2 regions of the Massilia litorea genome follow, and region 2 is predicted to be linked to the other one. Evidence: predicted binding sites of a transcription regulator. Region 2 holds the regulator's gene; the other holds the start of a gene.

The links. The regulator NrdR, encoded in region 2, represses ribonucleotide reductase genes. The targets are predictions, from matches to a motif close to CACNANATNTNGTG.
Region 1: the regulator NrdR is predicted to act here: its motif matches at 1,805-1,818, upstream of LPB04_RS08935 (ribonucleoside-diphosphate reductase subunit alpha).

The regions. Positions count from the first base shown of each region.
Region 1 covers NZ_CP062941.1:1,997,519-2,001,315, forward strand. The annotation lists gene LPB04_RS08925 (sensor histidine kinase) at 1-80, shown strand, start outside; gene LPB04_RS08930 (sigma-54-dependent transcriptional regulator) at 92-1,531, shown strand; gene LPB04_RS08935 (ribonucleoside-diphosphate reductase subunit alpha) at 2,061-3,797, shown strand, end outside.
Region 2 covers NZ_CP062941.1:4,814,632-4,818,428, forward strand. The annotation lists gene pilV (type IV pilus modification protein PilV) at 1-397, opposite strand, end outside; gene LPB04_RS21640 (hypothetical protein) at 589-921, opposite strand; gene LPB04_RS21645 (type IV pilus modification PilV family protein) at 941-1,180, opposite strand; gene nrdR (transcriptional regulator NrdR) at 1,296-1,754, opposite strand; gene glyA (serine hydroxymethyltransferase) at 1,876-3,123, opposite strand; ZMP/ZTP riboswitch at 3,234-3,332, opposite strand; gene LPB04_RS21660 (SDR family oxidoreductase) at 3,471-3,797, shown strand, end outside.

The DNA.
Region 1 (3,797 bases), 2.4 Mb from region 2:
CGCTGGGCCCGCGCAAGGCCAGCGGCCGTTTCGTCATCACCTTCGCCCAGCCGCAAGCGGCCGGCGCGAGCGCTGAGTAAAAGAGGAAAGCATGACATCACCCCGCATCCTGGTCGTCGACGACGAAGCGGACCTGCGCGAACTGCTGGAGATCACGCTCCTGAAAATGGGCCTGGACGTCGATTGCGCGGCCACGCTGCGCGAAGCCCGGCGCCTGGTCGAGGACAACCAGTACCAGCTGGTGCTGACCGACATGCGCCTGCCCGACGGGCTCGGACTGGAACTGGTGCGCGAAGTGTCGGCTAGCTCGAAGACGCCGATCGCCGTGATCACCGCCTTCGGCAGCGCCGAAAACGCGGTGGTGGCCCTGAAAGCCGGCGCTTTTGATTACGTGTCGAAACCGGTAGTGCTCGATGAGCTGCGCGTGATGGTGCGTTCGGCGCTGAAGCTGTCCGACGGTAGCGCCGCGGCTGGGGCGGGCGAGGGCACGGGCTCGCGCCTGATCGGCAATTCGCAGGCGATGCAGGCGCTGCGGGCCCAGATCGGGCGCCTGGCGCGCTCGATGGCGCCGATTGCGATCACCGGCGAGTCCGGCGCCGGCAAGGAACTGGCCGCGCGCGAAATCCACGCCCAGAGTTCGCGCGCTGCGAAACCGTTCGTGGCGGTGAACTGCGGCGCGATTCCCGAAAACCTGATGGAGTCCGAATTCTTCGGACACCGCAAGGGCGCGTTCACCGGGGCCGGGGAGGAGCGCGACGGCTTCTTCCAGGCGGCCAATGGCGGCACCCTGATGCTGGACGAGGTGGCCGATTTGCCGCTGGCGATGCAGGTCAAACTGCTGCGCGCGATCCAGGAGCGGCGCGTGCGCAAGATCGGCGCCACCAATGAGGAGCCGGTCGACGTGCGCATCATCAGCGCCACCCACAAGGACCTCGCCCGATGCGTCGAGACGGGCGTCTTCCGCCAGGATTTGTTCTATCGCCTGAACGTGATCGAGCTGGCGCTGCCGCCGCTGCGCGAGCGGCTCGACGATTTACCGGTGCTGGCCAACGGCATCCTGGCGCGCCTGGCCGGGCCTGGCGGGGCCTCGCTCGGGCCCGGCGTGCTCGATGCCTTGCGCGCCTACTCCTTCCCGGGCAACGTGCGCGAACTGGAGAACGTGCTGGAACGGGCGCTTGCCTTCGCCAATCATGGCGTGATCGAGGTCGGCGATTTATCCCTGAAAGCCGCGCGCCTGGCCGACGTGGCGCGGGTGGAACCATTGCCGGTCGTCGCCACGCCGCCGTCCCCGGCCGCGGCGCCGCCCATGCCGGCGGCCGCGCCGCTTGCGCAGGAAGTGCAGGGCCTCGGTCCGGCTTCGCTGCCGAGCAACCTGCCGGCTTACCTGGAACAGGTGGAACGCGACATCATCCAGCGCGCCCTCCAGCAGACCCAGTTCAACCGCACCAGGACCGCCAGCCTGCTCGGCATCAGCGTGCGCCAGCTGCGGTATCAAATGCAGAAGCTCGATATCCAGGCGCCGGAAAACTGAACTTTGTGTCATCGCACAACTCCGGCTTGTCAAAAAGCGTTGCCTTTTCGCCAGTGCAAAATGGTGCGCGCTGCACTGCGTTTGGGCACTGCCTTCACGCGCTGAACAAGCATTAAGCAGCAGGTTAGTGCTCACTTACCGGCCAGCGCGCATTCGAAGTCCAGCGCTCCGATGTCAAGAGTCCGGGACATAAAAAACACCTGAATTTGAAAATTTATTCACTTGCGGCTTGCGCCGGCCAAGTACTACAATTAGTCCAATGTCAAACCACGGCACTAGATCTAGTAGTAGCAGGCTCAAGTGTCAAAGACCTTTTGTGTAGCAGTGGCAACAATGGCATAGTGTGCGTCTTGTTGTTCGAATTTGCTCCAAGCAAGATAAATCCATCCGCAGCAACGTTGTCCAGCCTGGTTACTCAGGCTGGCCGGGGTTCGTTTTGCTTCGTATTTTTTAGTTAATTTTTGGCTGCCCGTGATGCGGGTGATCGATAAACATAGGCGGCAGCCCGACTGCCCTTCCTGGAGGCCCCATGCAGACTTCTCAAGACATTTCCATCCACCCGCAAGCGGCACCAGGAACGGCAGCCGGCGCCAATAGCGCCGCCGAACTGGCCGCCCGCGCGGACTACCGCATCCTGCGCCGCAACGGCGCCGTCGTCCCGTTCGAGCCAAATAAAATCTCGGTCGCGATGACCAAGGCCTTCCTGGCGGTCGCCGGTGGCCAGGGCGCGGTCTCGGCCCGCATCCGCGAGCTGGTGGAAGAGCTGACCAATAACGTGGTCGCTGCCCTGATGCGCCGCCAGCCGAACGGCGGCACCTTCCACATCGAAGATGTGCAGGACCAGGTCGAACTGTCCTTGATGCGCTCGGGCGAACACGATGTCGCGCGCGCCTATGTCCTGTACCGCGCCAAGCAGATGGAAGAGCGCCGCGCCGCCAAGGAAGCCGCCGGTGCCCAGCACGTGGCCGCGCCGCAGATCCACGTGGTCGATGGCGGCCAGCGCGTGCCGCTCGACGTCAACTATGTGCACGCCCTGGTGAACGCCGCCTGCGCCGGCCTGGAAAAGCACGTCGACGCCGACGCCATCGTCGCCGAGACCCTGCGCAACCTGTACGACGGCGTGCCGGTCGAAGAGCTGCACAAGTCCGCCATCCTGGCTGCGCGCGCGCTGATGGAAACCGATCCGGCCTACAGCCAGGTCACGGCCCGCATCCTGCTGCACACGATCCGCAAGGAAGTCTTCGGCAAGGAAGTCCCGCAAGCCAAGGCTGCGGCTGAATACATCACCTATTTCCCGCAGTACGTGGCGAAAGGCATCGAGAACGAACTGCTCGACGCCGAACTGGGCAACTATGACCTCGAGCGCCTGGCAAAAGCCATCGTCGCCGACCGCGACCTGCAATTCGGCTACATCGGCCTGCAGACCCTGTACGACCGTTACTTCCTGCACGTGCGCGAAACCCGCATCGAGATGCCGCAGGCCTTCTACATGCGCGTCGCCATGGGCCTGGCCCTGCGCGAAGCGGACCGCGAAGAGCGCGCCATCGAGTTCTACAACCTGCTGTCGAGCTTTGACTTCATGAGCTCGACGCCGACCCTGTTCAACTCGGGCACCCGCCGCTCGCAGCTGTCGTCCTGCTACCTGACCACCGTCGGCGACGACCTGGAAGGTATCTACGACGCCATTAAGGAAAACGCGCTGCTGTCGAAGTTTGCCGGTGGCCTCGGTAACGACTGGACCCCGGTGCGTGCGCTCGGCTCGCGCATCAAGGGCACCAACGGCAAGTCGCAAGGCGTGGTCCCGTTCCTGAAAGTGGTCAACGATACGGCCGTGGCCGTGAACCAGGGCGGCAAGCGCAAGGGCGCAGTGTGCGCCTACCTGGAAACCTGGCACATGGACATCGAGGAATTCCTCGACCTGCGCAAGAACACCGGCGACGACCGCCGCCGCACCCACGACATGAACACGGCGAACTGGATTCCCGACCTGTTCATGAAGCGCGTGATGGAAAAGGGCTACTGGACCCTGTTCACCCCGAGCGAAACGCCGGACCTGCACGACCTGGTCGGTAAAGCCTTCGAACAAGCCTACCTGGCCTATGAGGCCAAGGCAGAGCGCGGCGAAATGCTGGTGTTCAAAAAGATCGAAGCGCTCGACCTGTGGCGCAAGATGCTGTCGATGCTGTTCGAAACCGGCCACCCATGGATCACGTTCAAGGATCCGTGCAACATCCGTTCGCCGCAGCAGCACATCGGCGTCGTGCAC
Region 2 (3,797 bases):
CGCCGTCGCGGCAGATGGCAATTCGCCCGCCGGGAAAGGCGCCCTGCACGATGCGTGCCGTGTCGTAGAGGTCGAAGGCGGCCAGTTGGGCGGGATCGCAATCGGCGCCGCCGAAGCACTGGACGGGCGGCGCGGCCGGATCGCCGCCGGCCGCGTCGTAGTCGAACTGGAGATAGGGATTGGATGCATCCGGCAGCGCCATCTGCGCCGTGTTGACGCGCATGCGCGCGCCGAGCGAGGCGGCCAGTTGCACGGCTTCCGACTCGAGCGCGGCCTGCTGGCGCAGGCGCGCCGCCGCTACCTGCGTGCTCGCGGCGCCGGCCACGCCGAGCGCCAGCACGCACATGGCGACCAGGACTTCGACGAGCGTGAAGCCTTCGATGCGGCAGCCTTGCAAGGATCACCTCCACAGTTCAGGCGCGTGAATTCGCGCGAGCTGAGAAGTTATCAGTACGTCCTCAGGCGCTCCTGCGCTGGCTCAAACGTGCGCGGGCTACGCCAACCAGGCTGATGTAGAGCGGCCTTGGGTGTCCCAGAAATATAAAAGGGGACCTAAGTCCCCGTCTAACTGCACGTTACTAAGCTTGCTTAACCTTGGCCGTCCTTATCCTGACGGTCAAGCTGAGCTTCAATTGCTGCGATACGTTCAGGTGATGGCGGCGGTCGCACTTCAACAACCAGGTTCGGATATGCACGGAACTTGTCAGGGTACGAATTGTTCAGCATCATCAACACCCACTTGCCGATCATGGTTGCCGCCTCGTCCTGGCCGCGCTCGTTCAATGCTGCCAGGCTGCTGAGGGTATCCTCGTACTCGGGCCTTTTCCGTTCAAGGGCACGACGATCAAGCAGTGTGGTATGCAGCGCATCGTCCTTCCCGTCACGGAGACTAAAGGCGATGAATGGTACATCTGGTCTCATACAACCTCCGTTCGTTAGTTTATTTAGGCCACTTCGCCTCGGCCTCTGCGCGGCAATTCTCCCACCGTTGCGCCACCTTTTTCATGCAAGCGCTGAACTCGGTTCTGGCCTCCCGGTGACGCTTGCGCTCGCCGGGTGTCAACTGCAGGCGCGCCGCCGCTACCTGCGTGCTCGCGGCGCCGGCCACGCCGAGCGCCAGCACGCACATGGCGACCAGGACTTCGACGAGCGTGAAGCCTCCGATGCGGCAGCCTTGCAAGGATCACCTCCACAGTTCAGGCGCGTGAATTCGCGCGAGCTGAGAAGTTATCAGCGAGGCGGAGCCCGCCCCTGCGCTCGCTCAAGCGTGCGCAAGCCGTCCAACGGTGTTTGATTTATTTGCGGGAGTGCCCGACTTCAGCCAGGGCCTGCTGGAACTCTGCCAGGTCCTTGAAGTCTTTATAGACGGAGGCGAAGCGGATGTAGGCGATTTCGTCGAGGCGCTTGAGCTCCTGCATCACGAGTTCGCCGACATAGCCGGTATCGACTTCGCGCCGGCCGCTGGTGAGCAGCTTTTCCTCGATCGAGGCGACGGCGGCGTCGATGGCCGCGGCCGGGACCGGGCGCTTGCGCAGCGCCAGCATCAGGCTGCCGCGCAGCTTGCTGCTGGCGAATTCGGTGCGGCTGCCGTTTTTCTTGACGATGATCGGCATCGACAGTTCGATGCGTTCGTAGGTGGTGAAGCGCTTGTCGCATTGCACGCAGCGGCGCCGGCGGCGGATGGCGTCGCCCTCCTCGGATACGCGCGTATCGAGGACCTGGGTGTCTTCATGCTGGCAGAACGGACATTTCATGGGCGCCGGTGGTACTTGGATGATGCTTGGGTGATGCTTGGGTAATGCAAAGGAACGGCACCCGTCAAACGGATTGCCGTTCCTGAACTCTACTACGTTTGCAACTGCATGGTGATTCTGCTTACTTGGCGTACACCGGGTACTTGTCGGTCAGCACTTTCACTTCCGCCTTGACGCGCTCGATGGTCGCGGCGTCGTGCGGATTGTCCAGCACGTCGGCGATCAGGTGGCCGACTTTCGTCGCGTCTTCTTCCTTGAAGCCGCGCGTCGTGAAGGCCGGGCTGCCGAGGCGGATGCCCGAGGTCACGAACGGCTTCTGCGGGTCGTTCGGGATGCCGTTCTTGTTGCAGGTCATGTGGGCCTGGCCGAGGATGGCTTCCGCTTCCTTGCCGGTGAGGCCTTTCGAACGCAGGTCGACCAGCATCACGTGCGACTCGGTACGGCCCGAGACGATGCGCAGGCCGCGTGCGATCAGCGCGTCGGCCAGGGCCTTGGCGTTCTTCACGACTTGCTGCTGGTAAGCCTTGAATTCCGGCTGCAGCGCTTCCTGGAAGGCGACGGCCTTGCCGGCGATCACGTGCATCAGCGGGCCGCCCTGGATGCCGGGGAAGATCGCGGAATTGATCTGCTTTTCGAACTCGGCCTTCATCAGGATGATGCCGCCGCGCGGACCGCGCAGCGATTTATGCGTGGTCGAGGTGACGAAGTCGGCGTATGGGACCGGATTCGGGTATTCGCCGGCGGCGATCAGGCCGGCGTAGTGGGCCATGTCGACCATGAAATACGCGCCGACTTCCTTGGCGATCTTCGCGAAGCGCTCGAAGTCGATGCGCAGCGCAAACGCCGAAGCGCCGGCGATGATCAGCTTCGGCTTGTGCTCGCGCGCCAGGCGTTCCATTTGCTCGTAGTCGATGTCTTCCTGCTCGGTCAGACCGTAGGAAATAACGTTGAACCATTTACCGGACATGTTCAGCGCCATGCCGTGGGTCAGGTGGCCGCCTTCGGCCAGCGACATGCCCATGATGGTATCGCCCGGCTTCAGCATGGCGAAGAACACGCCCTGGTTGGCCTGCGAGCCCGAGTTCGGCTGGACGTTGGCGGCTTCCGCGCCGAACAGTTGCTTGACACGGTCGATCGCCAGCTGCTCGGCGACGTCGACGTATTCGCAGCCGCCGTAGTAGCGCTTGCCCGGATAGCCTTCGGCATACTTGTTCGTGAGCTGGGAACCCTGCGCTTCCATGACGGCCGGCGAGGTGTAGTTCTCGGACGCGATCAGCTCGATGTGATCCTGCTGACGGGTGTTTTCCTTCTGGATGGCAGCCCACAGTTCCGGGTCAACCTTGGCCAGCGTGTAATCTTTTGCAAACATGAACAAAACTCCAATCGATAAGAGAACCGGACAACGGCTGTGTCGGATCGGCGCGCGGCCCAGGAAACAAACAGCTGCAGCCAGCCGCGCTGCAATGCACGCGAACCATTGTCGGCTGCCCAGGCGAACGGCGGATGAAATCTCACGTTCCCCGGTGGGTGCCCACCTTTCCCGCATCGCTGCGGTTTTCGCCAGTTACGTGAGACATAAATGGACTGGGGATTGTATGTGAAGTGCCCGCTGAGGGCAAGAAAAGCCCTGCCAGGCTGGCAACTACCTCGACCGATCTGGAAAGATGGTCTTTTCAGCTACAATCTCGAAGCACCAGCCACCAGAGGACACTTACCATGATCGTTTTCATCACCGGCGCTTCCGCCGGATTCGGCGCCGAAATGGCGCGCACCTTCGTTCGCAACGGCCACCAGGTCGTGATGGCGGCGCGCCGCATGGAACGCCTCGATGCGCTCGCGGCCGAGCTGGGCGAATCGGCGCTGCCGGTCGAGATGGACGTGACCAGCAAGAAATCGATCGACGAAGCGCTGGCCATGCTGCCGCAATCCTGGCGCCAGATCGACGTCCTGATCAACAATGCCGGCCTCGCGCTGGGCACGGCGCCAGCGCACGAGGCCCCGCTGGACGACTGGGAAACCATGATCGCCACCAATTGCCAGGGC